Regions from separate parts of the Paenibacillus sp. FSL R7-277 genome, predicted to be linked through region 1. Evidence: riboswitches for the same ligand, from Rfam matches in the RefSeq annotation. Region 1 holds a riboswitch; each other region holds the start of a gene.
What was found. Region 1 has a riboswitch for cobalamin ahead of C173_RS03355 (energy-coupling factor ABC transporter permease). Riboswitches for the same ligand answer to the same signal wherever they lie in the genome.
Positions count from the first base shown of each region.

Region 2: another riboswitch for cobalamin. It lies ahead of C173_RS30895 (anaerobic ribonucleoside triphosphate reductase); the one in region 1 lies ahead of C173_RS03355 (energy-coupling factor ABC transporter permease).
Region 3: another riboswitch for cobalamin. It lies ahead of C173_RS33130 (S-layer homology domain-containing protein); the one in region 1 lies ahead of C173_RS03355 (energy-coupling factor ABC transporter permease).

Region 1 covers NZ_ASPX01000008.1:75,347-88,727, forward strand. The annotation lists gene C173_RS03320 (cobalt-precorrin-5B (C(1))-methyltransferase) at 1-561, opposite strand, end outside; gene C173_RS03325 (precorrin-8X methylmutase) at 1,639-2,304, opposite strand; gene cobK (precorrin-6A reductase) at 2,307-3,101, opposite strand; gene C173_RS32650 (CbiX/SirB N-terminal domain-containing protein) at 3,098-5,215, opposite strand; partial or broken gene cobJ (precorrin-3B C(17)-methyltransferase) at 5,368-6,208, opposite strand; gene C173_RS03340 (energy-coupling factor ABC transporter ATP-binding protein) at 6,223-7,083, opposite strand; gene cbiQ (cobalt ECF transporter T component CbiQ) at 7,096-7,884, opposite strand; gene C173_RS03350 (energy-coupling factor ABC transporter substrate-binding protein) at 7,881-8,174, opposite strand; gene C173_RS03355 (energy-coupling factor ABC transporter permease) at 8,174-8,938, opposite strand; cobalamin riboswitch at 9,224-9,418, opposite strand; gene C173_RS03360 (ArsR/SmtB family transcription factor) at 9,558-10,490, shown strand; gene C173_RS34820 (hypothetical protein) at 10,816-11,073, opposite strand; gene C173_RS03370 (DUF6171 family protein) at 11,256-11,531, opposite strand; gene C173_RS03375 (alpha-N-arabinofuranosidase) at 11,544-13,037, opposite strand; gene C173_RS03380 (peptide deformylase) at 13,225-13,381, shown strand, end outside.
Region 2 covers NZ_ASPX01000119.1:3,164-16,544, reverse strand. The annotation lists gene C173_RS30915 (S-layer homology domain-containing protein) at 1-4,962, opposite strand, end outside; gene serS (serine--tRNA ligase) at 5,248-6,540, opposite strand; gene ssuE (NADPH-dependent FMN reductase) at 6,948-7,517, shown strand; gene nrdG (anaerobic ribonucleoside-triphosphate reductase activating protein) at 7,609-8,136, opposite strand; gene C173_RS30895 (anaerobic ribonucleoside triphosphate reductase) at 8,133-10,118, opposite strand; cobalamin riboswitch at 10,428-10,658, opposite strand; gene C173_RS30890 (MTH1187 family thiamine-binding protein) at 11,000-11,308, shown strand; gene C173_RS30885 (sugar phosphate isomerase/epimerase family protein) at 11,356-12,135, shown strand; tRNA gene C173_RS30880 (tRNA-Thr) at 12,224-12,295, shown strand; gene C173_RS30875 (YukJ family protein) at 12,356-13,102, opposite strand; gene C173_RS30870 (ASCH domain-containing protein) at 13,200-13,381, shown strand, end outside.
Region 3 covers NZ_ASPX01000109.1:83-4,872, forward strand. The annotation lists partial or broken gene C173_RS34545 (hypothetical protein) at 1-609, shown strand, start outside; cobalamin riboswitch at 1,868-2,060, shown strand; gene C173_RS33130 (S-layer homology domain-containing protein) at 2,275-4,446, shown strand.

The sequences.
Region 1 (13,381 bases):
CACGCCCCGCGTGCCCAGGATCGAAATGCCGCCCAGAATACCCAGCCGGGGATTCAGCGTCTTCATGGCGATGCTCTCGCCCTCCGGCACGCTGATGACTACCCTCAGGCCCCGCACTGCACCGTGCTCCTCCAGTACGGCGGATACCGCCTCCTGAATCATCCTCCGGGGCACCGGGTTAATCGCCGCCTCTCCGACGCCCATCGGCAGCCCCGGCTTCGTCACCCGGCCAACACCGCGGCCCCCGTCAATCTCCACGCCCGGCTGATCCCGCCAGCTCACCGACGCCTCGATCCACGCCAGATGCGTCGCATCCGGGTCGTCTCCGGCATCCTTCACTGTGGCACAGCTTGCCGTGTGCGACCCTGCGCACTGCCAGCCAGTCAGCTCAAAGGTATGACGGAACCCGGCCGGCAGATCAATCTCTACCGCAGGCAGGCTCTCCCCTGTAATGAGCAGGGTGGCCGCACCTGCGGCTGCCGCTGCGGCACAGGCCCCTGTCGTGTAGCCCCTGCGCAGCGGGGGAGCTGGCGTTTCACCTGCGGATTCGGGAGCGGGCAATCCGGGTTCTACAGCCTGCTTTACCTGCTCAGCCGCTGGCTTGAACTCGGGGAAGCTGGCTTGCTCCGGTTGCTCAGTTGCCTGATCGAATCCGGGCAATCCGGGTTCGATAGGCTGGCGTACCTGCCCAGCCATCTGCTCGATCTCGGAGCCGGCTGCGTGCTCCAAACGTTCAGCCGCCTCTGCGAATTCGGGGCCGCCTACTTGCTCCAACTGCTCAGATCCCTGATCGAATTCAGGTCTGGCTGCTTGCTCTACCCGCTCTGCTTGCCCCGCCCCTGCCTCCCCGCTTTCTTGGCCCCGGTTCTGCCTGACGGCTTGATCGGCTATTTCCTTGGTCATGGCACTCCCTCTTTGCTGATGGTCTAAGAATGAATCCTCACAAACTGAACAATCTGCACATCGCTGAAGCTTATCCTCTGAGCTTTCGCCCTGGGCAGGTAACCTGTCTTACTCTCTATATAACCTGATTATACTGCTGCTTCTAAGCAAATCAGGAGATTTTTATACAAATTTTTCTAGTCTTTTAGTGTCTTCTCGCAGCATCGCATTAAGAGCTAGATGTACCTTAAAGAGTGGATGCAGCTTAATAGAAATTCTGGCTCCATTGCACTTTGTACATTAGTTAAACCCCAAATCCGCCAAAAAAGTAATTCTGCTGCACTTTGTACATTAGAATTTGGCGAGGGAGGTGTTTTGGAGCTATTATCCACAAATCAAGTGTATGAACTACAGTAGAACCAGATTTCAACTATAAAATCACGAATTCTGTTGTACAGAATACTATTAGAACTAAAGAAGTAAATAATTTGAGATAGTTGTATTCTGTACATTTAAAACCCGCAAAAAGGGAGGATTTCCTCATCTAACTGTAATCTGTACAACTATATCTGCCCAAATCAAGGAGAACACCGATTATAGAAAAGTTTAATTGCACGTTTTACAGCTAATTGGCTATTCACTCGTACATCAGAGCATTTAGTTGTAGAGAGTGCGATTAAGCATACCACTTGCACCTTAATCGGGATGTGACAACTCACCAGCCCTACGCTTCAGCGATCTGATTCTCTGATCAAGCTATCCCAGCTCACCCGCCGCCCGGCGGACGGCCAGCAGACTTAGTGCGTTCACTGCGGCGACCACGATTGTACTGCCGCCTTTGCGGCCGATATTGGTGATGTAGGGAATATCCAGCTTGCGCAGCTCATCCTTGGATTCCGCCGCAGAGACGAAGCCAACGGGCATGCCGATGACAAGGCCAGGCTGGGCTTCGCCTGCTTTTACCAGACGGATTAGCTCCAGCAGGGCAGTCGGCGCATTGCCGATGACATAGATTCCCCCCGGTGCCTGTGCGCAGGCCTTGCGCGTTGCGATAATCGCCCTTGTGGTTCCCAGCGCCTTCGCCTCGTCCACCACATCAGGATCTGAAATATGTACCCGGACCTCGCCGCCGTACCGCTGAATCCGCTCCTTGGCAATGCCCGCCTCCACCATCCGCACATCCGCTATAATCGGCTTGCCCTGCAGAATAGCGTGAATCCCCGCCTCAATCGCCCCGGGATGGAACACCAGGCTGCGCCCCAGCTCAAAATCAGCCGAAGCATGAATAATCCGCTGTACAATCGGGTACTCCAATGCACTAAACGAATGTTCACCCAGTTCCTCCGTAATCATCTGAAAGCTTAGACCCTCTATCTCCTGCGGCTGTACGGTCACCGGCTTGAACTCTGTCCCGAAATCCACATTCATCCCTCTTCCCTCGTCATTAGCAGCGCATTCTTCACAGCAGCCGTAATCTCGTCAAAAGAATCAAACACAGTTCCGCCATCCCCGAAGGACAGCCCCGGCCGCATAATCAAAATCACATATAACCCCATATCCAGCGCGGCATGCAGCTTCTCATCCACCGAGCCTTCGGCCCCGCTCTCCTTGGTAATCATCACCCGGGTGCCGTACTGCCGGTATAAGGCCTCATTCATCTCTCTGCTAAAAGGGCCCTGAAGCGCAATAATATTCCGCTGCTCTATCCCAAGGGCCAGACACTTCTCCAGATTCTCCAGACAAGGCAGCAGCCTTACGGTCAGCCGGATTTCCGGATCTCCCAGCAGCTCCTCCGCAAAAATCTCCAGCGTTTTGCCGCCGGTAGTCAGCATCACAGAGCCCTTCAGCTCCCTAGCCTTGCGCGCAGCCTCTTCATAAGAATGCACAAGTAACAGCCGGGGATGGCTGTTATAGATAAGGCTCTGCCGCTCGTAGCGGAAGTAAGGCAACCCCAGCGCAGCAGCAGCTTCCATTGCATTAGCATGGGCCTCCAGCGCAAAAGGATGGCTGCCGTCCACCACGGCACGGTACCCGCCCGCCTGCAGCAAAGCGATCATCGCCGCGCGGTCCAGTCTGCCGACGCGGGTGCGGATGCCTGCGGCCATAAGGCGTTCTGCCCCGCTGGGCGTCACCACGCTGGCCTGCAGCGGCAGGCCTTGGCGCAGGAAGCTCTGAGCCAGCTCGCGGGCATCGCTGGTGCCGCATAACATGAAGATCATCGCGGCTGGCGAAGCGCCAGATCGTCTGCCGGAGCCGCCGCCTCCGTTACATCATGCCGCCCATGGCAGTGGTGCCCGTGCGCGTGATGCGTGTGCCCATGTTCATCATGCCTGTGATGCGCACACTCGTGATGCCCATGCTTCCCATGGCAGTGGTGCCCGTGCCTATGTTCCTCATGCCCGTGATGCGTACATTCATGTCGCCCATGCTCGTGCGTGTGCCCTTGATTCCCATGCCCGTGATGCGTACATTCATGTTGCCCATGCTCGTGCGTGTGCCCTTGATTCCCATGCCCGTGATGCGCACATTCGTGATGCCCTTGTTTCTCATGGCAGTGATGTACGTGTCCGTGTCCGTGCTCTTCATCTCCATGCTCATGGCGCCCGTGTCCATGTCCCTCATGACTGTGATGCCCATGCCCGTGATGTCCATGCCCATGCTCCCCGTGCTCCTCCTCACCATGATGGTGATGGTGATGATGGTGCAAAGAGGCTGCATCGCGGTATTTGCAGTTATCGCAGTTGCTGAAGGCACGCCCTTCCAGCGTCTCCTCGATCCGCTCTGTCAGCATATCCGCCAGCAGCGGATGTGCGCCCAGTGTGCCGCCGATCTCCACTTCAAGCCCGGGATGCTCCGCTGCGAATTGCGCCACTCTCTCTGCGAACTGCTGCATTAGCACTCCGGTGAACAGCAGGTACGGCAGAACAATAATTTTGCGCGCACCCAGTGCAAGGCAGCGCTCAAGCCCGTCCGGCAGCGAAGGCTTGGCGATGGCAATGAAGCAGCTTTCCACGCTGCGGTAGCCTGTTCTCTCCCAGAGCAGCCGGCTTATTTTATACAGATCGCTGTTAGCATCCGGGTCACTGCCCCCGCGTCCCATCAGCAGTACGATGGTGTCCTTATCCTCAATCGTGGATGCACCGTTCCCGCGCAGGTCCAGGTCCATTCCGCCAGCCGCCTTCACCGGCGGGAGTGGAAGTCGTTCTGCTTCCTGAATCCGCTCCAGCAGAATATCGACGGCACGGTCCTGTACCCCCAGTGGACGCCCGTAGATGAACTTCACCCCGGGATATCTCTGCTTGGCTTCGTCAATGGCCATTGGAATATCAAGCTTGGAATGCCCCGCCGCGAACAAAATAATCGGCACTACGTATATCTCCGCCGCACCGCCCTCAATGCATCTGGCAATCCCGCCAGCGATGGAAGGCGAGGCCAGCTCTATGAAGCAGGTCTCAACTTTCAGCTCCGGCTTACGGGCTGCGAGCAGGCGGGTGAATTCCAGCAGCTCCTCATTTCCCGCTTGAACCCGGCTCCCGTGTCCCACCAGTAATACCGTTCTCATCGTCTGCACTCCTTCTTTGCTGTTATCGTTATCGGATGTATGGGCTGCACTCCCTGTTGCGCTGTCCATCCGTTCCCGGAACGCATAATACCGCTCCTGCTCCCGGCCATGAGCCCTGTAGTCCTCAACTGCGGCAGCTACAGCGGCTACCGCTTGCTCTTCGTCCATCCCTTCACGCACCAAAATCCCTGCATGGGCACCCCGCCCGGCCTTCTTGCCGCCGAGATACAACTCATAGCTGCCGCGCGACATTACCAGTCCGATATCATCCAGCACAGCGGAGCTGCAAGCCATCCCGCAGCCGGCTACACTGATGTGCAGCTCTCTGGGCACAGCCATTCCATGCAGCAGGGTGTGGAGGCGGACAGCAGCACTTAACGCTCCGCTTCTGCGCAGCTCACAGAATCCGCAGGTCTTCACCTTCACGTAATCTCCAGGCGTACTTACATTCAGTCCGGCCTCCAGCAGCCTTGCTCCTGCCTCTGCCTCTTCATTCCGGCTGCCGCGCAGCAGGAAATATCCGTCCTTCGTATAGATCAATTGCCCATCGCTGCCTGCAAGCTCAGCCAGCAGCTTCATCTGATCACCGTTGAAGCTGCGGCTGCCGGTTGCGGGAGCAATCTCCAGCTCGAAGGAAGAATCGGTGGATGCCTTCAGGCGACCGGACAAGCTCCGCAGCCGCTCCACCTGCGGAGCAGCAGCCAGGCTCTGCGCAGCAGCCTCTTCCGTCTGTCCTGATTCCGCTTCGCCACAGCCCAGCGCCCATTCCATCCGAACCGAACCTGATGCTTCTGCACTTTTCACCTGTCCCGGCTCGGTCTCGCTTCCAACATCTGCTGCATCCCTCTGCCCAGTCTCTGCTGCTCTCCCAGCATCCACAGTTTTGGCCGCTCCGGCTCCAGCTGCCCCCTCTGTCTGCCCAGACTCCGCCGCAGCCAGCGACCACGGTTCTGCGGCTGTGCGCAGCCGCTCGTGCGGCTTCAGCGTCTGCGTCTGTGCACCGAGACTGTACTTGCGCTCATATCCGCGCGGCGTAATCATCAGGTCCTCATAGACAACGGTAGCAGAGTTGCCGATCACCACGGTTGAGAGCATGCCAATCTCATGCTGCAGCATATCTTGCAGCGTCGTTACGACCGTCTGTTGGCGGTCACGGTAGGCGCTTTTGACAATGCCTACCGGTGTAGCCGGATCACGATAACGCAGCAGAATGGTGCGCGCTTCTTCAATCTGGCGCGTCCGTCTGCCGCTGCGCGGATTATAGAACGCAATGACGAAATCCGCCGCCCCCGCCGCTTCCACACGCGCAGCGATGCTCTCCCAGGGCGTAAGATGATCGCTCAGGCTGATCGTGCAGGAGTCATGCATAATCGGGGCTCCAAGCAGCGAGGAACAGGACTGGATCGCCGAGATTCCCGGGATCACCTCCACCTGTACCCCCTCTGAGCGGTTCCAGCCGCATTCGATCAGCACCTCGTATACCAGCCCAGCCATCCCGTAGACACCGGCATCGCCGCTGGAGATTACTGCAATCGTCTGTCCCGCTTCTGCTCTGCGGACGGCCTCCTGAGCCCGGCTAACCTCCTCGGTCATTCCCGTACCGACAATCTCCTGGTGCCGCAGCAGCGGCCTGATCAGATCTACATAAGTGGTATAGCCGATGACCGCCTCGCTCTCATCCAGCGCAGCCAGTGCGCGGCCGGTAATATGCTCCAGCGCTCCGGGGCCGAAGCCGATAATCAGCAGCTTTCCTTGTCTCTTCATTCTTCTTCCCCCGTTCATGAATAGCTGTGGTTAAGCGCAAGCAGCTTATGCAGCTTCACCTTGAATTCCCCGGCGGTGCGGGGAGCGCTCTGCCCTGCGGTCAAGCTGGCAGGCAGGCTGAACCATAAGTCAGCCAGCAGCGGCAGTCCCAGTCCGATGGACAATAGCTCTTCCCGTCCCGCAAAAATCTCCTCCGGCGTCCCCGCCGCCCGGCATCTTCCATGCTCCAGCACAATAATCCAGTCCGCCCAGCGGTAGGCCAGGTCCATATCATGCGTAGCCATAACTACGGTTGTCCCTTTATCATGTATGGCTTCAAGCCCCTTCAGCATCTGCGTTTCCGATAACGGGTCCAGATAAGAGGTCGGCTCATCCAATAGAATCAGCTCCGGCTCCATAGCCAGTACACCGGCGAGTGCCGTGCGTTTCTTCTGGCCCAGACTAAGCTGGTGAATCGGTTTATCGCCGAGACCGGTTAGATTCAGCAGCTCCATGACCTCCCGGCAGCGCGCAGCGATAGCCGGTTCAGCCATGCCGCTGCCGCGCAGCCCGAACGACACATCCTCCAGCGGAGTGCTGAGAATCAGCTGCTGCTCGGGGTCCTGGAAGACCAGGCCCACTTTCCGCCGCAGAGCGGCCAGCTCTTTTTTGGAGTAGGATAACGCCTTCCCTCCTTGCACAACCGTCCCCTGCTGCGGGCGCAAAATGCCGACGGCATGCAGGAACAGCGTGGATTTGCCTGAACCGTTATGACCGAGCACCGCCGTCTTGCTGCCTGCGGGGATGGAGAACGTCAGTTCATGCAGTGCAGGCTCCTTCGTATCCGGGTAATGGAACACCACTCCGTCACAAGCCAAGCTAGATTCCTGATCCATGGGTGACTCCTTTCATGTGTTAGTGATAAAGTACGCCTCAGCCAGCAGCAGTAGCGCAATACCGGCATAAGCCTGGATTGTATAGCGCCGCGGCACAGGACGCGCCGTATAAGGCGGGAGAATAATCTCATCTGTGAATCCGCGGGCCAGCAGCCCCTGCGATAATCCGTAATACCGGTGCATCGTGTTGCCGAACAACGCTCCTGCCATAGCCGCAGTCTCCCGCATTCTGGCCTTGTAGCCCCGGCGGCCTCCGCGCAGCCTGCGGGCCAGCAGCAGACCATGCGCTGCATCACTCAGCAGGAATAAGAAGCGGTACATAATCAGCATCAGCTCCAGGACAATCTGCGGCATCCGCAGCCTGCGCAGCACCTGCAAAAGCTCACTGAACGGAGTCGTGAACATCAGGAAGAAGAAACAGCTCATGCAGGCAGAGATTCTGGCCAGCAGCTCCCCTGCCCGCTGAAGTCCCGCCGCTGTGACATATACCGGCAGGTTCAGTCCCGGAAGCGGGAATATCCCTGCCTCTCCCGCAGCCGGATGCCCGAATTCCACGAGCAGCGCCGGTACGCTAAGCGCATAGAACAGCAGCGCTGTGCCGAACAGCATGCCATAAGCACGGAAGGGAATACGGGCCTGCAATACACACCAGGACATCATCCATAGGGTAATTGCAGCCTGTAGTACCGGATGTACGGTGTAAGAGAGCAGGAACATCAGGGCTGCGAACGAGCTTTTCCACATCGGGGACAACTGGCGCAGAGCATTATTGTAAGAGAGAACGTCAATCCGCCGGATCACTTGCTGCTATGCTGCTTCGTCCCGCCTTGCTTGCCCTTGAGCAGCCCCAGGGTATAACCGATCACACCGGCACCAATCGCGGCCTGCAATGCAAACAGCATACTCTCCGTCTCACCCGGCAGCTCTGTCAGCGGCTTGAACCACGGCTTATAGTCAGGATTCATTTCGGTAATCACACCTTCAGCCGCATCATCGGCCCCACCGAATTCCCCATTGACCAGCAGCAGCGGCAGAATGACCAGCAGAATAACAACCAGCAGCATCAATCCATTTTTCCATTTATTGCTCATTAGGCTCTTCCTCCGTTCACCTTGCGTTTCAGCAGCGACAATTCATTCGGGCTATACGATTTCAGCCAGTTCCACAGCAGCACCGTCAACAGCCCTTCACTGATGGCCAGCGGGATTTGCGTCACGGCAAAGATGCCCCCGAATTTGAGAAAAGATGCCAGAACGCCGCCATCCGCCGCCGGAAAAGCCACCGCCAGTTGGAAGGAAGTCACTACGTACGTACTCAGATCAGCCACCGCAGCCGCACAGAACAAGGCCAGCTTCTCGCGGTCCGGCATTTTCATCATCAGCTTATACACTGCATATCCGGCAAAAGGACCCGCCACCGCCATCGAGAACGCATTGGCCCCAAGCGTAGTGATCCCGCCGTGCGCCAGCAGCAGCGCCTGAAACAGCAGGACAATCGAGCCGATTACGCTCATGGGCAGCGGCCCCAGCATTACCGCACCAAGACCGGTACCGGTGGGGTGGGAGCTGCTTCCGGTCACGGAAGGCATTTTGAGCGCAGACAGTACGAAGGTAAACGCCCCGGCCAGACCCAGCAGCAGCTTCAGCTCCGGATTCTCCCGGGTCATGGCTCTCAGCTTGAAGATTCCAAGGACAAAGAACGGGATAAACGCCGCCCACCAGAACACCGCCCAGCCAACCGGCAGGAATCCTTCCATAATGTGCATCGCCCGGGCCGTCCCCGGTTCGTTCAGCATAAAGTACACCGTAAATCCGGCAACCAGTGCCGCAAAGCTCCACCATCTGTGCTTTTTCATTTGTCACCCTCCATGTTTGTTGATTTCCCATTACAGATCATAAAGCCCAAAAAACCCACCCTATAGGGTGGGAGTGTATGTACGCAGGCAAGTTCGATAGAGCGCGCAACCCGTGGCGAAGCGGAACAAGGTGCTTTTCACCGTCCCATCACTATGGGCCGTATCCTTGTATCCAGCAGCTATAACCGGGGATCACCTTGAAGCACCAAGCTTTCTCCGGTCCATCAGGGCAGAACGCCTCTTCTCATTAACCTATCCGTACACCGCTCCTATCCGCGTAGAGTCGTGGTGTGCGTAGACAAGGTAGGTCTCCTGGCTTGGAATACAGGCGCTGCAGACTTCGTCTTCCCCGGGGGCTTCCCGAGTGACCTCATGAAGTGCAGCTCTTCCATACAGTGGCGGGACCGCTCGGGAGTTGCACCCGATTCCCTGTTATCCCTTGCCGCTTCCGGCAAGAGCACCTTGTTTCATCGCTAATTCATCTCAAATCATAGCGGACAGAGATTGGCCTGTCTGTGATATAAATTGGAAAAGCTCGCCTGCAGCCAATCATGGCTTGTAGAAATTTTATTTGAGTAATATAATTATTAACTATATAACCTGAACGTGGAGGCATCCGATGAAACTTGATCTAACCGAACAATCTCTGCCCGTGTACGAGGCCCTGTCCAGTACCGTGCGCCTGCATATGCTGCGGCTGCTGTCCGATAAGCCCATGAACGTGAAGGAGCTGGCCGCAGCCCTCAAGCTCAGCAGTGCGATTATGACCATGCATGTGCGCAAGCTCGAAGCCGCCGGGCTGATCCGCAGCCATATGGCTCCCGGCAAAAGCGGTCTGCAGAAGATCTGTACACTGGCCGCCGACGGGGCTGAGATAGTTTTTCCGGGACAGGCCCGGACTCCGCGCAGAGGGTACCGCAAGGACATCCCTGTGGGGCATTATTCCGACTTCCAGATCGAGCCTACCTGCGGACTGTCTACGACAGAGAGGGTCATCGGGCACTTTGACGATCCCCGTTATTTCTGGGACCAGGAGCGGGTGAACGCCGGGATTCTCTGGTTCGGCAAGGGGTTCGTGGAGTATAAAATCCCGAATTTCCTGCTGTCGAGCCAGCAGCCGGAGGAGCTTGCCATCACGATGGAGATCGCCTCCGAAGCCCCGTCGGTCAACAACAACTGGCCGTCGGATATTACCTTCACGCTGAACGGACAATCGCTCGGCTTCTGGACCAGCCCCGGTGACTACGGAGACAACCCGGGAAAATACACCCCGGCCTGGTGGCCTGCACTCACCAATCAATACGGCCTGCTCAAGCAGCTGCGGATTACGCAGACAGGTACCTACATGGACGGGCAAAAGCTGTCGGAGGTCACCCTGGATCAGGTAGGCATCCGCAACAAACAATGGACCTTCCGGCTCTCTGTCGAGGAGGATGCCGAGCATATTGGTGGCCTCACCCTGTTCGGTAAAGGCTTTGGCAATTACAACGAGGATCTGGTGTTTGAGTTGTTTTATACAGATGGCGTGGCAGATTTGCCGGCTTCTATATGAAAGCCAGATTATGTTGTGTAGAAGGTAGGTAGGTAGGTAGGTAGGTAGGTAGGTAGGTAGGTAGGTAGGTAGGTAGGTAGGTAGGTAGGTAGGTAGGTAGGTTAGTTTTCGTTTCAGCTACTTTTAGAGCTAATACTCCTTATTTCTGCTTAACGCTCACTTTCAGCAAAATTCAGGTGCATTAGTGCTCTTCATTTCTGCTCAACGCTCACTTTCAGCAAATTCAGGGGCACTAGTGCTCTTCATTTCCGCTCAACGCTCACTTTCGGCCGATTCAGGTGCATTAGTGCTCTTCATTTCTGCTCAACGCTCACTTTCAGCAAATTCAGGGGCACTTATGCCCCTCGCAACATCCATACAGCCCACTTCCAACCGCACCAAAGGGATTTTTCCCTCTCATTTCCTCATCTAGCCCACTTTCCGCCGCATCAGAGGGATTTATCCCTCTCATTTCCTCCTCCAGCCCACTTCCAACCGCACCAAAGGGATTTATCCCTCTCATTTCCGCTTCCAGCCCACTTTCCACCGCATCAGTGGGATTTTCCCCTCTCATTTCCTCCTCCAGCCCACTTTCACGCCGCATTAGATGGATTTATCCCTCTCATTTCCTCTTCCTCCCCCTCACCTCCACAACGCAAAAAAAAGCCCCTCCAACCGCCGCATTGTACAGGTTGGAGGGGCTATCGGTGATCGATCCGTCTCTTATGACAAGAGCGGCTTCTAGCCTATCTTTTCGCCTGGCCCCTTGCCGTCAGGCGTTCGCCGTCATTCCGCCACCGGCTGCCACTTGCCGCCGCCCGGCAGCGGACAGCTGCGGGCCTTCAGCCGGGCTACGACGGGAATGATACAGCCGCAGGCGGTACAGGTTACGCCATCCTGCAGCTTGGGGCAAGCCCCGCAAAGCGCAAGCCGCTCGGCATAGACCTCGTCTGAAGCGGTATTGCCGGGGTTGAACATGGAGGACGCCAGAATGCGGGCAATCTGTGCTTCCGTGACCTTGTACTCCTCCCGGCATCCTTTGCAGGCTGAAGTGGTTGTCATGCAGTTCTCTCCTTAGGCTTGTGGAGTGATGGCCAGTACCGTTACCGACATTGGCGGCAGCTCTACAGTCAGCGTATCCCCTTCAAGCTTGAAGGCGCTGAATGCCTGCGGTGTTACAGCTTCCGGCTGCTCAAAGCTATTGTGGGCATCGATGGAAGCTCCGGCCAGCGTTGTTCCGCTTACGGATGCTTGACCAGCCAATCCGCGCAGGGCAAGCGGCAACACTGCCGATGATGCGTGATTCAGGTTACACAGGCTGACATGAATGATGCCCTCAGCATCGACTGAAGCCGAAGCCGATACCTCAGGAATTTCTACGCCCTCGTAGCTGTATACCGGGCTGTCTACAGTCAGCTCCAGCAATTCTGCATCCTGATGCACCTTGTACATGTTGAATACATGGTAAGTAGGAGTCAGGAGCATTTTCTCGCCTTCGGTCAGAATAACTGCCTGCAGCACGTTCACGGTCTGGGCAATGTTCGCCATCCGCACACGGTCACTATGCTTGTGGAAAATATTCAGCGTCAAGCCGGCCACCAGCGCATCGCGGATCGTGTTCTGCTGGTAGAGGAAGCCCGGGTTCGTACCCGGCTCAACATCATACCAGGTGCCCCACTCGTCAACGATCAGGCCCACTCTTTTCTCCGGATCGTATTTGTCCATGATGGCGATATGGCGGGTAACCAGCTCATCCATGAATAGTGCCTTCTTCAACGTTGTGAAGTATTCGTCTGTTCCGAAGCCTGTAGCCGCGCCCTTATGATTCCAGTCCGAAGTAGGCAGGGTGTAATAGTGCAGGGTAATTGAATCCATGAAGCGGGTAGCTTCACGCATCAGTACTTCCGTCCAGTTATAATCATCCGCATTCGCCCCGCAGGCGATCCGGTGGATCTTGTTGTCTCCATAGTTACGTACATACGTCTGATATTGGCGGTACAGATCAGCATAGAACTCAGGACGCATGTTACCGCCACAGCCCCAGTTCTCGTTGCCCACGCCGAAATACTTAACGCTCCAGGCATCTTCCTGGCCGTTCTTCTGACGCAGCTCAGCCATTGGCGAGACTCCGTTAAACGTCAGATATTCCACCCACTCGGACATCTCTTGAACAGTTCCGCTACCTACGTTACCGTTGATGTACGGCTCGCAGCCCAGCATCTCGCAGAGGAGCATGAATTCATGCGTACCGAAATGGTTGTTCTCTACCGCGCCGCCCCAGTGTGTGTTGATCATCCGCTTGCGCTCTTCGCTCGGGCCGATACCGTCCTTCCAGTGGTATTCATCGGCGAAGCAGCCGCCCGGCCAGCGCAATACCGGAATTTTCATTTCTTTAAGCGCTTCCACTACGTCGTTGCGGATACCCTTGGTGTTCGGAATAGGGGAATCTTCGCCCACCCAGATACCTTCATAGATACAGCGTCCAAGATGCTCAGCGAAATGTCCGTAGATGTTGCGGTCAATCTTACCTTTGCGGATGTCGGTGTTCAGTACAATGCGTTCTGCCATGGGAAGTTAACGCTCCTCTTTAGGTTAATATATTTGTTAATCATTTAACACTTATATTAACATTATAATCAAGCTTCCTCCGGTTCGTCAATCTTTATCTTAACCGCATATCTCTCACTCCCGCATTTCACTTCCCCGCCAAAAATGATATTATGGACACACAAATACAGCATAATTGGAGAGTATGATGATTAGACCTATCAATAAAGATATATCGCTTCTTAGCCAGAAATCTGCGCCGGCCACGGAAAAGGATCTGCCCGTGTTAATGGATCTTGCGGAGACCCTGAACGCCAACTCCGACCGGTGCGTCGGCATGGCTGCGGACATGATTGGCGTCAACA
Region 2 (13,381 bases), on a different contig from region 1:
GCTTGAAGTTACCGGATTATGCTTCTTCAGATAGGCCAGCAGGACTTCGAAGTCGGGAAGACCCAGTTCATAATAACGTCCATCCGCCTTGGCTGAAGCCAGTGCGCGGTAGAAGTCCCCGCCGCCAGCCATGAAGGAGTTCGTGGACAGAATATAATAGCCTGCCGGATCAATCGGCTGGTAAGATCCGTCCGCCTGCTTGATCTCAACGGAGATGATGCGTTCCCCGGTCTGGGTCACCTGACCGGTCAATGAACTCACAATCTCTGGTTTTTTAGTCGAATCATACGTGTATTTCATCCCCGAGACATGGGCGAAACGTCCCTGGTCTAGCTCCAGGCCGCTGACTGCGTTCTCCAGGGAGGAGATAATCTCCGCGCCGGTAACCTTCAGGGCAACCAGGCTGTTATTGAATGGGAGTGTGGTTAACACTTCGCCCATCGTAATCTCACCCTTATCAATCGCTGCACGGATCCCTCCGCCATTCTGGATGGCCACGACGCCTTTGATCGTACCAAGCTCCTCCTTGGACACGAAGTTAGGCATCAGCTCGGTAACCTTCTCCGCAATACTGTCCGCAATCATATTACCTATCGGCGTCTCTTCCTTACGCACCACGCGGACGGATTTCCCGTCGATGTCGCGGTTTGTGTAGAGATCAACGTCTGAATATCCTACCTTCTCAGCCCGAACGGCGGAGAGCTTAGAATCGTATTCAGAAGCGAGCTTGGCTTTGGCCGCCGGATCTTCAGCGTATTTGGCTACATCCAGCAGCTTTCCGTTGTACGATACAATTTCACCGTTTTTGTCAAAGACAACATTCAGCTCACCCAGATTTTGGCCGTATTCTCCTGTCTGGACCACCAGCACAGGCTTACCTGTACCAACGTTGGTAACCGGCTCAGGAGGGTTGTCGATCTTGGTATGAGAATGCCCGCCGACAATGATGTCAATGCCGTCGACGGCGGCAGCGAGATTCTTGTCTACGGTATACCCCAGATGGGTTACCGCGATAATCTTATTAACCCCTTTAGCTTCGAGCATCGCTACAGTGTTCCTCGCGCTCTCTATATGGTCCTTGAAGCTAATCTTATCCCCCGGAGAAGATAATCCGACCGTATCCTCAGTGGTCAGGCCGAAGACACCGACCTTCTCCCCGTAGACGTCTTTGATTACAGCCGGATAGATGTTCCCGTTATACGCGGTGTCACCTTCGCCGATGGTAACGATATCGTTGTGGTACCGGTCTGCAAGCTCACTGTTCTTAGAGGTAAAGTCAATGTTTGCGCTCGCGAACGGGAATTTCGCCGCTTCCACGAAATTTCTCAGGTATTCAGGATGCTCCTTATTCTGATCAAATTCATGGTTGCCGAAGGTCATCGCGTCATAGCCGAGGTCGTTCATGAAATCAACATCCGCCATGCCTTTAAACGTAGTGGAATAGAGTGTCCCTGAGAACACATCTCCTGCATCTAACAGTAGAGTATAGGGATTGCGTTCCTGCTTGATCGCCGTAGCACGCTTGGCAATCGTCTCCAGATGTCCATGCGTGTCATTCGTGTGCAGCACACGCAGAGCGAAGTTGGATAGGTCGAACTGAGCGACTACCGGATCATGGTCGGATGCCCGTCCACGCGATGCCGGGAAGTCTGCATTAAGATGGACAACGTCCATTTCTGCGGATTTCGCAATATTTTTACTCGCCAAAATATGATCCAGTACCTGTGAGTTTCCGTCATACGTATAAGTGTACTGTTCATTAAGCGGCAGCTTGTCAATCAGATTGTCCAGCTCATTACCTTTGAGAATATCTGCGGTCTTGGTGAATTGGAAATCATTCAAGTCGCCCATGGCAATAATATTCGCCGACGGGTTGGCTGCGAGCACATCCTTGACGAAGCCGTTCACGACGGCGGCAATCTTGTGACGCTGTGTCTCACTTGACAAAACCGGTGGCTGAACGTTCTCAAACGGGCCGTTGTCCCCCGACTTGGAATTGAAGTGATTGGCAATTACAATGACCTTCTTGCCTTTGAACTCGAATTGTGCCGCAAGCGGCTTGCGGGATTCTTTAAAGGCATCGTTCGCCGGGTCAATTCTTCCCGGATTGTAGGTGAGCTTGTCCGCAGCCGCATTGTAGCTGACCGCTTGCAGAGCGGAACCCTTCTGTCCGCTGATGCTGTCAGACAGCTTGACTCTTACCGGATTGTAGAGGAATCCAACCCGGATGTTACCGCCGGGAGCACCGCCGTCTGCTTTATCCGATGGAGCAATATCAATATACTGGTACGCCGGGCCTCCGGCGGTCTGAATCGCTTCGATCAGCTCGGCGGCATTGGCTTCCACGATACCGTTGTCAGTCTCGCCGTTGCTGTCCTGCATTTCAACGACGCTGATAATATCCGGCTTCTGGAGATTTACAGCGATGGACTGAGCCAGCTTCTGAATCTTCGCGGCTCCTACGCCAGGGTAATAGTTCTCGATATTATACGAAGCCACCAGCAGCTTGTCCTCAGCTACAGCAATCGTAGAGGTCTCCTGTGTGAAGCTTCCTTGCGTAATGCCGGGCAGACTTCCATTCGCCGGAATAACCTTGAAATTTCCATTGTTGTAGCCGATTACTCCGGTCACATCACCGTTGAATGTATCACCGGTACCAACCTCTTGGCCGGGATTGCCATAGGCGATCAGCAGCCGTTGCGGATTAAGGTTTTTGGCGCCTTTTAGAACAAGTCCGCCTGCCGGTGTAATAACATCGTCCATCATATTGTCCACTCTCGTAGGAATGTTATATACGGTGGAGGTACCGCCGCCGCTTGTCCAATACGGACTGAGAATCGTAGGAGTCGGAAGTGTAACGAGCATCCCCTCAAGCGATTCATAAAAGTCCATAGCATCCTCATCGGGCTGGAATTCGGTTAGTTTATCATCGTCGATGACTGAGGACGGGATGATCCGCCCGCCTTTGCCCAGAACTACAGGCTCTGGAAGTTTTACGTTTTTGGCAACTGTCTTGATTGTACTGAGTGTAATTTGGGTGGAAGTCAGATTCTTGCTGCTGCCCTCATTGTACTCCGACACCATACCCGATACAGTCACATGATCTCCAATATCGGGCTTCAGGCTGGCATTCGTGCTGTATACGAATATGCCTTCAGAGGTATTGTCATTGCTATCCGGCTTAGGGTCCTGGATGAAAAATCCTTTATAATTGCCGTTCGCAAATGTATATCCATATTGGGTAACAATCCCCTCGACATCAGTAACGGTCTGGCCGGCATATTCAGAGGAATGGGATTCCCCTTGAATATCATGGATGCGCGGAGGCGCTGAAGCGGTATAACTGAACGTGAATACTTTGCTGGTCTGGCCCGGAATGGAAGCGATAGCTTTAATTACAGTATCCTTAGTAATCGTAACCGGAACGGTATACAACGTACTGGTCACGGTAGGTTCTGAGCCGTCGAGCGTATAATAGATAGCTGCTCCTTCTGTAGGACTGGATAGTGTTACAGAGCCTCCGCTAATGATTCGTCCGGCGCCGGGGCTGGCGGTCACAGAGAATAGCTCTTCTACCAGACTCTCGGCATTCAGCGGAATGAATTGATAGACATCATTAAACTGTTCAATAACACCGGTGATTCTATCAAAATGCTTTTCTGCGGTCAGTTGAGGCAGGTCAGAGTAAATTCTGAACGGCTGCTCAGCTTGAATGGCGGTGACATTCTTACCGTCTTTACTTTTGATTGTTACATTCTCAAGTGTGACAAGTTTAGCCTCATAAGCTTCACCATTTGCTGTTGTCAGTTCTGCGGCGGTAATTAACTGGGGAGCAGGAACACCGGCATCCGGAGTCACTACACTGTAGTTAAGCCCGGCGGACGGTTTAAGTTCCTGGAGGTTACTGTAGATATCCATAACACCTTGAATATTAACAATATCTCCTGCTTTGGCGAAGTCAGGGTACCCGTACAGCACAAGGCCAGCAGTGGCATCCTGAATGTACATTTTTGCGCCGTCGATGTGTGTAACCGTTCCTTCCGTCCATACGTTCTGACCCTTAGGTGCCGGGCGGACAGAGGCAATATCCTGTTGTTTAAGGAGAGTGTAATCATAGCTCGATTCTGTGCTATAGACTGCATCGGATACAGCATAGGTTTTGATTGTCGTGGGTGCATTTAGTAGGATAGGGGTGCTGTATGGCTTGAATGCCGCTTCGGCGCCGTCTATGTAGACTGCGGCGTACACGGATGCGCCAACGGTTGAAGTATTAAGGGAGATTTCAGTGCCTGCGGGCCAGGCATTGGCAGACGGAGTGGCAATAACCGGCGCTACAGTCTGACTGAGACCATAATGGCTATTGCGGGGATCAGGGGGCTGGACGGTGAAGTCCTTAGAGTTATTATCGGTATCGAAGGCACGGTTATCTGCAGGTGAAATGTCTGCGGTCTTGCGCACTGCGGCAAGGGTACTGCTTAGTGCGGCTGTAGCTCCGCTGCCTTCATAAGTAGTGGCAGTTCCGAAGCCAACCATATCAACACCTGCATTGGAGGCATCTACAAGGTCAATTTTGCCATTGGTAGCTCCAAGCTTTAATGTTCCTGTATAATCAGGGGCTGGCAATTCAACCGTACCTCCGGTACCAGCCGATTGCTGGATCAGAAAGTATCCCTTCGCGGCAATGGTTCCTGTTAATACTGAGATGTCGGATGTGTTAATTAGGTCACCATTGGCACTGGCATAACGCACCTTCCATCCCTCAAGACTCACTGCTGTATCCGTAGGATTGTATAATTCAATGAAGTCATTTTTGTATTTAGCGCCGCCGTTGCCGCCGCCACCGTAGACTTGTGAGATTACAATATTACTGTTATCCGCTGTTGCCTGTGCACTTTGTCCAGCAGGCGTTAACAGTCCGAGCAGCATTAGCACGGATAACCCTGTAGACAGCCATCTTCGCATCCTGTGAGAAATAACCATGATCCTAAACCCACTCCTCTCAAAACTATGATTGGCATTCCCCATTATTCTACCATTTAATTGTTAAATAAAGGGTCGCTTCATATAAATATATATTAAATTGAGACCAATTCAAAAGAATAATAGAGAAGTTTATTAGAAATGCATAAAAATAGTAGTAATGTTTAGTATAAAATCTATATAAATAGCCATTCCCCAATATTGGGGAATGGCTATTATCGATTATTAATAGAAAATCAATTATAGTCGACGTTGTAGAGCCGGATATCAGCCGTGATTCACTCCCGTTTCAATCCGCTCCGCCCCGCCCATATACGGCCGCAGCGCCTGCGGGATATAGATCGATCCGTCCTCCTGCTGGTGGTTCTCCAGCAGCGGAATCAGAATGCGCGGCGTGGCCACCGCTGTGTTGTTCAAGGTATGGCAGTATTGCAGCCGCCCGTCTTCATCACGGTAGCGGATGCCCGAGCGGCGGGCCTGGAAGTCGAGCAGATTGGAAGCCGAGTGGGTCTCCCCGTAAGCTTCTCTGCCCGGCATCCAGGTCTCGATGTCATACTGCTTATGGGTCTTCATCGCCATGTCTCCGCTACAGACGGCGACTACCCGGTAAGGCAGCTCCAGCAGCTGAAGAATATGCTCGGCATTGCCGAGAATCTCCTGGAGCATCTGCTCTGATTCTGCCGGATCGTTCTTGCACATGACCACCTGCTCGATCTTCGAGAACTGGTGGACCCGGTACAGCCCGCGCACATCGCGGCCGGCCGAGCCGACCTCGCGGCGGAAGCAGGCCGACATCCCGGCCAGCCGCAGCGGCTGATCCAGCTCCAGAATCTCATCGCTGTACAGCGAGACCAGCGACACCTCCGAGGTCCCGGCCAGCCAGCGCTTCTCGCCTGTCAGCTCGTAGGTCTGGTCCCGGCCGCCGGGGAAGAACCCGGTCCGCTCCAGCGCTTCCGGCCGGACGATCACGGGCACATCCATCGCGGTGAAGCCGCGCTGCATCAGCACATCGAGCGCCAGCCGCTGCACGGCGAGGTGCAGCAGCAGCCCGGCCCCCTTCAGCACATAGCTGCGGGGCCCTCCGGCTTTGACACCGCGCGGAAGGTCGATGATGTCGTGCAGCTCTCCGAGCTCGACATGGTCCCGCGCGCGGAAGCCGAATACCGGCGGCGCGCCATGCCGCCGCAGCTCCACATTCGCGCTGTCATCCGGCCCGATCGGCGTATCCGCCGACACGGGATTCGGCGCTTCCAGCAGCAGCTCGCCGCAGCGCTGCTCCGCTTCTGCCAGCTCCGCCTCCAGCAGCGCCAGCTCGCTGAGGGTGCCCCGCACCTGCGCCTTTGCGTGCTCGGCGCCTTCAGGGTCGCCCCCGCGCAGCAGGCGCTCGACCTCCTTCGTCAGCGCGTTGCGCTCCGCGCGCCGCTGCTCGGTGGCCCGGCGTACCTCCCGCCGCCGGTCATCCCACTCCAGAAGTTCCTCCAGGGGGAACTTCAATCTTTTCCATTCGGCCGTCTTCCGTACAAGGTCCTCATTCTCCCTGATCCAATTCATATCCAACATCTGCATCCGCTCCTTAAGTGTGGGTAAAAAAACGCAAAAAACGCCCTCATCCATGGGACGAGGAGCGTCAGCTCGCGGTGCCACCCAGGTTGACCTCATTCGCGTATAGCAGCTAAGCAGCGCGGAATCAGGCCCTCTTTGGTCTTCGCGGTAACGGGCGAAACCCGGTAAACTTAGGGAACAGGAAGCTGCTCCGGTCGCAGACGCCTCGCGGTTGGATGCCGGTCGTTGGCCTGGTCGGGATATAGGTTTGCCGTTTATTATAACCAGAGCGGCAGCAGTTTGCAAGCATAAGAGGGGTTTGACAATATTCCTTGTACTCTGCTAGGATTATTACTAATTTAAAGTATTGATGCCCGGCGAAGCAGCCCGGTTTATCCTATTATGCGGACGGAAGAGGTGCGGAAATGGCCAAAATAGTCGTAATTAACGGAACACCCTCGCTGGTCTCACGGATCAATGCCGTGATTGAGTATGCAGAGAATGCCCTGCGGGAGCGCGGGTATGAAGTGGAGCGGATCAATGTGGCGGAGCTGCCTGCGGAGGATCTGATCCATACCAAATTCGAGAGCGAGGCCATTGTCAAGGCGAATGGGCTCGTAGCGGAAGCTGATGCGGTAATCGTAGTCAGTCCGGTATATAAGGCTTCTTACACGGGAGTACTGAAGACCTTCCTGGATCTGGTGCCGCAAAAAGGGCTGGCCGGCAAAATCGTCCTGCCGCTCTTCATGGGCGGAAGTCTTGCACATCTGCTGGCGATCGACTATGCACTGAAGCCGGTACTGTCCGTGCTTGGCGCCCGCTACATTCTTGGCGGCGTCTACGCCGTAGACTCCCAGGCGGTTCGTAACGACCAGGGCGTAGTTGAGCTGGCTGAAGAGCTGCGTTTACGCCTGAACAGCGTGCTGGAAGAGCTGGCGGAGGAGACGGAGCATAAGGTGGGGCGCAAGGCAGGACAGACAGGAGCCGCGGAATAAGGTTACGCTGCCGGTCCGATCATCCCCGGTACAATCAAAAGGCACTAAACCACCCGGATGCGGGAGTTTAGTGCCTTTGTCTATTTAGGAGTTATACTCCTTGAAAGCTCAGCTCCGGCTCCCACAGAACAACCCTATCTCCCGCCAGACTCGCCGGAATATCAATGATCCGCTGGTTGCTGCTTCCCCGGTAGGAGAGGGTAAGGTCTTTGAGCTCTTCGACGAACCGTCCGTCGATCACGACCTGGCACAAGGCCAGCAGCTTCCATTCCGCAGAGCCCGGGGAAGCCGTAAGCTCCTCGTACGTATAGCCGGTATAGATCCAGACCGGGAAGGCCGGCAGCTCGGCGCGCAGCTCGTGTATGAAGTCTGCAGCCTCCTCAGCCGAGAAAAAAGGGTCCCCGCCCGCCAGCGTCAAGCCGTCCAGCAGCGGATTGCCTGCAATCTCCTCTATAATCTCCCGCCGGCGCTCCGGGGTAAAGGCCTCCCCGTAGTTAAAGTTCCAGGTCTTCGGGTTGAAGCAGCCCGGGCAGCGGTGGCGGCAGCCGCTGACGAAGAGGACGGCCCGCAGGCCTTCCCCTTCATTGATCGACTCCGGATAATATCCGCAGATGTTCATAGATGCTTAACACGGTCCCGGACTTCGGCTTGCTTGGCCGCATTGAAACGGGTCTGATAGTCACCGGTCAGATACCCGGTAACCCGGCGCAGACGGCGGATATGGGTGGTATCCTCATGGGCATTGCAGGTCGGGCAATTCGTGCCGATGACCCCTTCATAGCCGCAGCCGGAGCAGCGGTCAATCGGATGGTTGATGCTGAAGTAGCTGATGTCCTGCTCCAGCGCATATTTGATGATTTTGACGAAGGCTGCAGGATTGCTCCGGGCATTGCCGTTCAGCTCGACATAGGAGATCGCTCCGGCGTTGCAATATTCATGGAACGGGGCTTCCAGGCTGATCTTCTTGGCTGCGCTAAGTTCATGGTAGACCGGAATGTGGAACGAGTTCGTATAGTATTCACGGTCGGTTACCCCAGGGATAGAACCGAGCACCTTGCGGTCGATCTTGGTGAACTTACCGGAGAGACCTTCGGCCGGTGTTGCGAACAAGGTGATGTTGAGGTTAAGCTCCTCGCTCTTGCGGTCGCAATATTCACGCATGTGGCGGACAATGGCTACAGCCTTGGCGTGAATCTCCATATCTTCGCCGTGATGCTTGCCGTACATGGCTTTCATGCATTCGGCCATCCCGATGAAGCCCAGCGACAGGCTGCCGTGCTTCAGCAGTTCGCCTACACTGTCATCAGGGGCAAGCTGCTCGCCGCCCTCCCAGACGCCTTCACGCATCATGAAATCGGAGGCTTTGGCCTTCTGGGAAGCCTGGATACGGAAGCGGTGCAGCAGACCGTCCAGCGCAATATCCATATAGTGATTCAGGTCGTCGAAGAACCCTTCTTCATCAGCAGCCAGGCGGCGGCCGGTTATCGTGCCGTGGGCCAGTCCAAGACGCACCAGGTTGAGCGTATTGAAGGACAAGTTGCCTTTGCCGGAGCAATGGTTGCGTCCGAAGCGGTCGCCGAGCACACGGGTCCGGCAGCCCATCGTAGCGAACTCGGTATCCGGGTCAGCCGGATCATAATATTGCATGTTCAGCGGAGCGTCCAGGTTGGCGAAGTTCGGATACAATCTGCGCGCCGAGCACTCCGCTGCCTTCAGGAACAGCTCATAGTTAGGGTCACCCGGTTGCTGGTTGATGCCTTGCTTGCATTTGAAGATCTGAATCGGGAACACCGGCGTCTCCCCGCTGCCCAGTCCGTTCATCGTAGCCGTCAGCAGTGAGCTGATCACAAGCTGGCCCTCCGGGGAGGTGCAGGTCCCGTAGTTGATGCTGGTAAAAGGAATCTGGCCGCCGGAGCGGCTGGACATCGTATTCAGGTTATGTACCATACTCTCTGCGGCCTGCAGGGTCTCGCTCTGCGTCTCCTTCAGGGCAAAACGGAAGGCGCGCGGATACTGCTCAGCCAGATCGCTGCGGCTCATCGTAATCTCCCCAAGTTCTGAAACCTCTGCATTCTCCTCGAAATACTCCAGACCTTTGCGGAAGAGCTTGGAGAAGGACTTGGTCACATAAGGAGCCAGATCATAATCCAGCTTGTTGGCGGACACACCGCCGTACTGCGCATTCTGCTGCGACTGGAAAATAATCGCCACCAGCGACATCGCCGTCATAATCGAGTTGGGAGGCCGTACGCTGCCGTTGCCGGTGTTGAAGCCTTCACGGAGAAGCCGTTCGAACGGGATGAAGATGCAGTTGGTGGTTCCGATGGCGTATTGATCCAGGTCATGCACATAGACGACATTATCCAGGGTAGCCTGTACCAGCTGCGGCGGCATGGTGAAGTTGCGGGCATACCATTTGGAGTATTCACTGCCGAATTTGCTCATTTTGCCGGAGAAGCTCTCCCCGTTCAGGTTGGCGTTCTCGCGCAGCAGATCCAGATCCCGGCTGTCGATAATATCCCGTCCCAGATGAATGACCTCTTCCAAAAGATCCTCCTGTGCAGCTTGTCCTTCGTTATAACGTTTCTCCAGCAGCGTCATTATATAACTCTCTCCTCTCGGGTATTGTAAGCGTTAAAAAAGCACCTCCGGCCGGGAAGGCCGGAAATGCCCGAATGCATGATGCAAAGATCCGGAAAGCGGAAGTTTGCCTGTGGTCTGGGTGGAATATACGAGCAGACACTGGGCAAATAGCTTACGCCCGTTCTTGTACATTCCGCAGAGCCGATACCTGAAGATAATCCACGATCGTCCTCAGGTATCGGCAGCCTCTGGCCCGATTGACGGAAGGCTAACTCTGCTATGGCAGGCCGCATACGGACACCTCCCCTGTTCCTCGCAGGAGTCTAAGCGGTGCCACCGAAACAGGCAGGTCTCCTGGCTTCCGGCAACTCCTCCGGCGCCTTCCCGGGGGGCTTATTCCGCCCCTTAGTGGCATTTAGCCGGAGAATGCGGCCCTGGGCATCGCACCCTGGGAGCATCCGGTTACAGTGGCGGGACCGCAGCGGTTTTGCACCGCGCTTCCCTATTAAGTCGCACCTCTATTACAAGGGGTGAAACACCCGTTTCTACTATATTTTGTTGTTATCTATTAAAGCTACCGCAATATATTGTGTTTGTAAATGTTTTTTTGCAATCCCGCACGGGGAGCGGGTTCGGCGCTTTTACTCACAGCTGATCCACAGTTAGTCCACAGGTAATCCACAACTTTCCTATGAATCTGCCGTGAATTTTTCATAAAATCTCCGAAAATACGCCACAAAGAATCCATAAATAGAGTGCGTCTAATCCTGGTAATCATTTTGACGGATATTAATAGAATAGAGAGGGTGCAGGTGATTTGTAGCAAGCCTGGCGAAGCGTTACAATAAGAGGATAAATAAGAGACTCAGGCATACCAGATAATTAGGAGGGAGATCACAATGGCAATTGGCGAAGTGACCGTTATTCCGATCGGGACAGGCAGCACCAGTCTCAGCAGCTATGTGGCCGAGATGCAGCGTGTGCTGCAGACGGTGGAGGGCATTACCTATGAGCTAACTTCTATGGGTACAATTATTGAGGGACCGGTAGCGCGGATTCTGGCTGCGGTAGAAGCGCTGCATGAGTCGCCGTTTACCGCCGGGGCACAGAGAGTCTCAACCTCACTCAAGATCGATGACCGGCGCGACAAGACCTCGACCAGCCGCAGCAAGCTGGAATCTGTGGAGCGCAAGCTACAGGGAGAGTAACCACAATAGTATCTAATCAGAATCAACCGATAAGGAGCGGATTCTTAATGACAGAAGCAGCACAGCAGATCGGAATTCAAATGTATACACTGCGTGACCAGACGGAACGCGATTTCCTCGGCACACTGGCCAAGGTGGCAGAGATGGGGTACCAGGCAGTGGAATTCGCCGGTTATTTCGGTGTATCTGCAGGGGAACTGCGCCGTAAGCTGGATGAACTTGGCCTGGCGGCCCCTTCGGCGCATGTAGGCCTGGACTTCAGCAGTCTGGATAAGATGGAGCAGGCATTAGCCAAAGAGATTGAATACGGTGTAGAGCTCGGACTGCAATATATGATCACCCCGTCGGCACCGCTTCCGCCGAACCCTTCCATAGAGGATGTAACGAGAATCATTCCATTCCTGGAGAAGGCTTCCGCAATGGTCCGGGCGGCGGGGATGCAGTACGGCTACCACAACCATGATTATGAATTCAAAGAGGTTGACGGCAAGGCGGTCATCGATATCTGGCTGGAGCAGATTCCTGCCGAGCATATGCTGGCTGAGTTTGATCTGGGATGGGTATACAGGGGGGGAGCCCGGCCCGTTGATTATGTGTCGCGGTACGCCGGCCGTGTTCCGCTGGTTCACATTAAGGACTTCGGAGCAGACAATGAGGAGACTGATCTCGGAAAGGGAGAGGTCGATTTCCGGAGCGTCTTCGAGATCGCGGAGCAGAGCGGAATTCTCTATTATATTGTGGAGCAAGAGGCATATGAGGTATCTTCTCTTGCAAGCGCTAAGCTCGCACTGGATTATTTCCGCGGGCTAGGGCTGATGCAGGGCTGATGACACAGCAGCCAGCGGAAAAAGGGGTTGCGTTTTCCGCTGGAAGAGTTATAATATTTTGTGTTTGGCAGGACAGCAAAGCCTGTTCGCTGGTGTAGCTCAGGGGTAGAGCAACGCACTCGTAATGCGTAGGCCGGGGGTTCAATTCCCTTCACCAGCATTCTTATGAATTAAGCTTGACGCGGCCTTCCGGTTCTGGGGACCGCGTTTTTTATTGGCCTTAAGCATTGGTATGATTACATTCACTAACCGGCTTGGTGGCATCTCCCTGGTCGTTAGTGCACCAGGATTGGGACTGGAAGGCCAGGAAGATAGCCACCCATCTGTGTTCATTCTCGAAATGAATAAGGACGCCGCCGTCTTGCCATGTGCCATTTTCACTGGCGTACCCGCCCGCATTGCCTTGGTTCATATGAATATTATGAACGCCCTGCCCAGGGGAGAAGCCGAAGTACTTATCAGGCTTATCCTCTTCGGGTCCCCAAGGCTCGCCGAATACGTACAGGGTTGCATCCTGTTGATGTGCCTCCTTGAGATAAGAGGTGATTTTATCATAAAGATTGTTGCGGGGATCGCTGTCTTCGGGTTCATTCCGGTTCGTATTAGGCAGAGCTACCATCTTACTGGGAATCACCAGGTTTCCCCTGATATAATCAAGGGCAAGGCTCCGGTTATGCCCGGTGATCTTCGTGAAGCCGGATTCAAGCGTGAGCCAACGGGCCGTTTCTTCCGCTTTGAAATCTTCGCCCACATAATAAAGCACCTGATTTGCGGTGTCCTCCGGTAAATGTTCCGCTTTTGCGCTTGATCTGATATTGATAGCCACCCTGTACTTTTTATTAATATCACCTTCAACCTCAACCAGTACCTGGACATGATTATTTTTGACACCTAGCTTATATATGGTATTCTCATTGGATAATTTGCATTTTAATACCCCGTACCCTTGATCTAATCCGTTACCCATAGTTCGTCAGTCCCCCTTCTTAGCTATTAATGTTTCCCATAGAAGGCCATAGTCATTCTGAGTAAAAAGGTGTTCAACAGAGGAGGCAAGCTGCATTATGAAATGCCTAACCATTCGCCAGCCGTGGGCCACGTTAATTGCGCTGGGAGAAAAACAAATCGAAACCCGGACCTGGCGGACCGCCCAGCGGGGAGAGTTAGCCATTCATGCCGGGATGCAGGTGAATAAGGCGATCTGCCGGACGGAGCCGTATCAGTCGTTGCTGGCACGTTACGGTTA
Region 3 (4,790 bases), on a different contig from region 1:
AGCGGCGTTACGGACTACGAGGTTAAGGCAACGGTTAGCAGTTGCCAGGTTGCAGCAGGAGCCGGAGTAGACGGCGGTGCGAGCGGTGAGGCAGGTGCCGGAGTAGACGGCGGTGCGAGCGGTGAGGCAGGCGCCGGAGTGGACGGCGATGCGAGCGGTAAGGAAGGTGCCGGAGTGGACGGCGGTGCGAAGGGTAAGGCAGGAGCCGGAGTAGACGGCGATGCGAGCGGTAAGGAAGGTGCCGGAGTGGACGGCGGTGCGAAGGGCGAGACAGGAGCCGGAGTAGACGGCGATGCGAGCGGTAAGGAAGGTGCCGGAGTGGACGGCGATGCGAAGGGCGAGACAGGAGCCGGAGTAGACAGCGGCGCGGATAGTGGAGCTGCCGCCTCTCCAGCGGCGGCGGGGACTCCTCCGTCACGCGTATACGAGGTGACGGTGGAGCTTTCAGCAGGCGCGAAGCTGGCGGCAGGTGATATGATCACCGCCGGAAGATACTCGCTGAAGCTGGCGGCAGATCCGGGCAGCGCCCCGGAGGCCACAGCTACAGCCGCGCCTAGTGCGGAGCCATCCGCTTCCGCAAGCCCGGAAGCGGACACGAACGCGGAATAACACAGCGGCAACAAGCAGGCTGCGTAAGCTTTTAACTAACGCGATCGGATAATGCAATCGACTGACGCAATTGATTGCCGCTACCGGCCAACGCAATCGATTGACGCTATCAAACAACGCAATCGACTAACGCTACCGACTGATTCTATCAACCAACGCAATCGACTAACGCTATCGACTGATGCTATCGACCAACGCTACTGACTCACTCAACCGACTGACGTTCTGAGTAGCACTATTAACTAACGCTAACGAGTAACGCTCCTTAGTCATTCAGCCGACTCACACAACTAACTGACGGTTTTGAGTCGATACCAAGTGATGGTACGGAGTAGCATTGCTTACAGTGATAGGTGTACTCTATACAACTAAAAACAGTGAAAAGGAAGACGCTCCTCTCGTAACTGTATTCCATACAACTAAATTTGCCCGAATGGGCGAAAAGCCGGGTACAGAAGCATTTTAGGTGCATGAAATACAGCTAAAAGTACATTTGGCGGTAAATCAGACGATTTAGTTGTACAGATTGCATTTAAGCATAACGTTTGCACCTAGAATAGCACCTTAGTTAGTCGGGGTACGGCAGCCCCCCAGCAAGCTAGGGGATTAAATGAATGCTGATTAGTTAGAACCTGATGATCGACTAGCGGTAGCTGATCTGCTGTGGGCGCATACAGCGCGGCATGGTGGACTGGTCAGAGCCTGGTGCATACTACTTTATGTAGTACAATGATTTGCGCTCCGGCAGGCTGATACGAGCATAAAGTAATTAGTTAAGTGTGCTAGTGTCCGAATGAAGCTGCTCGATTGCACTTTGTACACTAGAATGAGGCATATCGAGCCTTATATGGTGTTCTGTTGTATTCGGTACATTAGATTTTGGGGATTTGGCCCGGCGGAAGGTTATTTGCCACAATCGATTGTATGAAATGCAGCAGAATGCGTTATCGGCCGCTTTTACACGAATTCTAATGTACATAATACAATCGCCTGCTGCCGCTGTCTCCGCTAGTACCGCCAACGTCTTAATTAACAGCAGAAGAGTCACTCCATAGTCCTGAATAGTACGATGTGCCGGGGGAGCGGGCATGTGCTGTTCAGGATTTTTTGCTGCAGAATGGGCGGAACTCGAGTGGATGGAATAGAAATAGCTTGTCTATAGACATACAGGGGAATAGTCGATATGATGGTTTGAGAATATTAAAATTTAATAAGCTTGAGGAAAAGGTGCAGATTGCCTTAGAGGCCGTGCGCTGTCGCTAGCAGATGCTGGCAAGGCTATGTCTAATAGAGGAATCTGCTTAAAAGGGAAGCCCGGTGCAAGTCCGGCGCGGTCCCGCCACTGTAAATACGGAGCAACTCCTGAGGAGCCACTGTCTGCTAAGCGGATGGGAAGGCGGGGGAAGCGGTGAAGTATGAGCCAGGAGACCTGCCTTTTTCGTTGTTGTTTCTATTCTTCGGGGGTAAGAATGTGGAAGCAGATGCTGATATTGGCGAGGGCTGTATATGCTGTATTGTATGTAATGTGGGAGAGCAATCGGCTCCTTCAGCTGCCCTGTATTGTATTCTTCCCCGGCCGCCCTGCACAGGGCGGTCTTTAGGTTGCCGCTCTATCTGCTTAAGGAAGCAGGATTCATCCATTCTATTTCAGGAAAGAGGTTAGTTATGAAGAACCATTCTCTATCATCCAGGTTCACTCGGCTGGGACTTGCTGTCATTATGCTGTTGGCACTGCTGGGAGCAGCTGTAACCCCGGCAGGACAAGCTGCTGCTGCACAGGCAGGCGGGACTTCCGCACCCGCGGTATCCGCTCTGCCCGCAAGTGAGGCGGCCAGCGTAACCGCTGCAGTCTATGCTACTGCGGAGTTCATGCTGAAGAACGGAGTCCAGTCGGACTGGCAGGCGATTGGCCTTGCGCAAGCAGGCTACAAGGTTCCTGCCAGCTATCTGAAGGCGCTTGAAGGCAAAGTGAGTGAGGCTAAGGGTGTTTTTGCCAGAGCTACGGACTATGCCCGGATCACGCTTGCCGTTAAGGCACTGGGCGGCGACCCGGCGAATGTGGCAGGCTATAACCTGATTGAGAAGCTCTACAATCACGATGCAATTACCGGCCAGACGCTGAATAATCCGGTCTATGCACTGCTGGCTCTGGATTCCGGCAGCTATACGATCCCGGCAAATGCAAAATGGACACAATCTAAGCTGCTGGCAGAGATTCTGGCCAAACAGAACCCGGACGGCGGCTTCACCCTGACCACGGGTGCGAGTGATCCGGATATGACAGCGATGGTGCTGAACGCACTGGCTGGACACAAGCAGGAAGCGGCAGTGAATGCTGCCGGTCAGCGGGCGGCAGCCTGGCTGGCTAAGGCACAGGATAAGAACGGAGGATATGGCGACAGCAGCGAGAGTGTAGCTCAAGCCATTATCGGTCTGTCTGCCTTCGGCATTGATCCGGCGGGAGCAGAGTATACCAAAGGCCAAATCAATCTGGTCAGCAAGCTGCTGAGCTTCAGCGCAGCAGATGGCGGATTCGTCCACACTGCGGGCGGCAGCTCCAATCCGCTCTCAACGGAGCAGGCACTGGAGGCTTTGGTAGCGTACAAGCTGTTTGGAACAGGCGGTAAGCTCTTTGATTTTAGCGGCACACCAGTGAAGAATCCTCAGGTAAGTGTCTCGGTTACAGTTGAAGGTCCGAATGGAACATTGGCTGAGGGCAGCGTGTACGCCGGAAATGTGCTTACGGCACTGGATAAGACAGCAGCAGCCAAGCGCCTGGCTCTGGTCAATGAAGCAGGCAATTATGTGACGGGGATCGGCGGCGTGATTGCGGGTACTTTTGGCGGATATGATGGCTGGATGTATGTAGTCGCACGCGGCGGAGCATGGATCTATCCAAGTGTAGGGATGGGCGACTTCGCGCTGGAGGAGAATGACCGCGTTGTGATCTATTATGGCGGGGACAACACGCAGGTGGTTGATGCCGTAACCGTGACTCCCGCACAGCCGCAGCCTGGACAAGATCTGAAGGTGCAGGTAACCCAGAAGCAATGGGTCTGGAATGAGGCGACCTTCACCTCCGATCCGGTAACCTCACCGGCAGCAGGCGTACAGGTAACCATCGGCGGCAAAACAGCAGTTACAGATGCTGCGGGCGTAGCTGTTGTTGCCGGAGGACTGCCAGCAAATAAATATACCCTGACGGTTACGGGATATCTGAAGGATAAAACCCCGGCCATCGTGCGTCATACGGTCCCGGTAACGGTGGCTTCTGCGGCGGCGGACCGTCCGGCTTTTGGCGATGTGAAGTCGATCTCGCCTTGGGCGCTGGAGTCGGTATACACGGCGTATGACCGCAAGCTGATGAATGGTGTGAGTGAGGACAGCCTGCTGTTTGCACCGAAAAAGAATATTACCCGTGCTGAATTTGCAGCGCTGCTGCTGCGGTTAACCGGCAACGAGCCGTCTGCGGCGTCTTCTGCTGGGGCGTTCAGTGATGTTAAGGCCGGTACATGGTATTATGGAACAGTGAACCGGGCGAAGGAGCTAGGAATTATCAGCGGCGTAAGCGCCAAAACGTTCAAACCGGACGGGCTGGTTACGCGCCAGGATATGGCTGTGATGATGGTTAGAGCTTTTAAGCTGGATGCTACATCAGCCGGAGCAGGAGCAGGGGCTGGTAAATTCAGCGATGAAGATAAGATTAGCGACTATGCATTGTCCGCTGTCCGTACGGTGACGGGACTTGGATATATGAGCGGCACCGGCGGCGCATTCGAGCCTACTGCTGTGGTAACCCGTGAGATGGCTGCTGCTGTAGCGGTTAGATTGCCATAGTTGAGTAAGAGTAGGGGATGGTATAGTTTAGTTGAAATTTCCATTCCGCTGCAGGATGGGTGCTGTACGCTGGGGCGGACAATAAGTGGATAAATGACATCTAATCTGGCAGGATTTGCTGCAAAGCGGGAGTTAGTTGGAAAAACAACACTTATTCACGCCCGAAGCTCCCGTATGATGGGTTGTGGGCAGAATTAGATGCCTGAAATCCAACTAATTTCTATACAGGTGCGTAACCAGAATAATTAAGTGTAGAAAATCCAACTACCGCCCCCGTGCCGATGAGTAGTTGAGGCGTATAGGGTTATTGAAGCGTTGCAAGTTCATTAGACAGGCGATTTTGC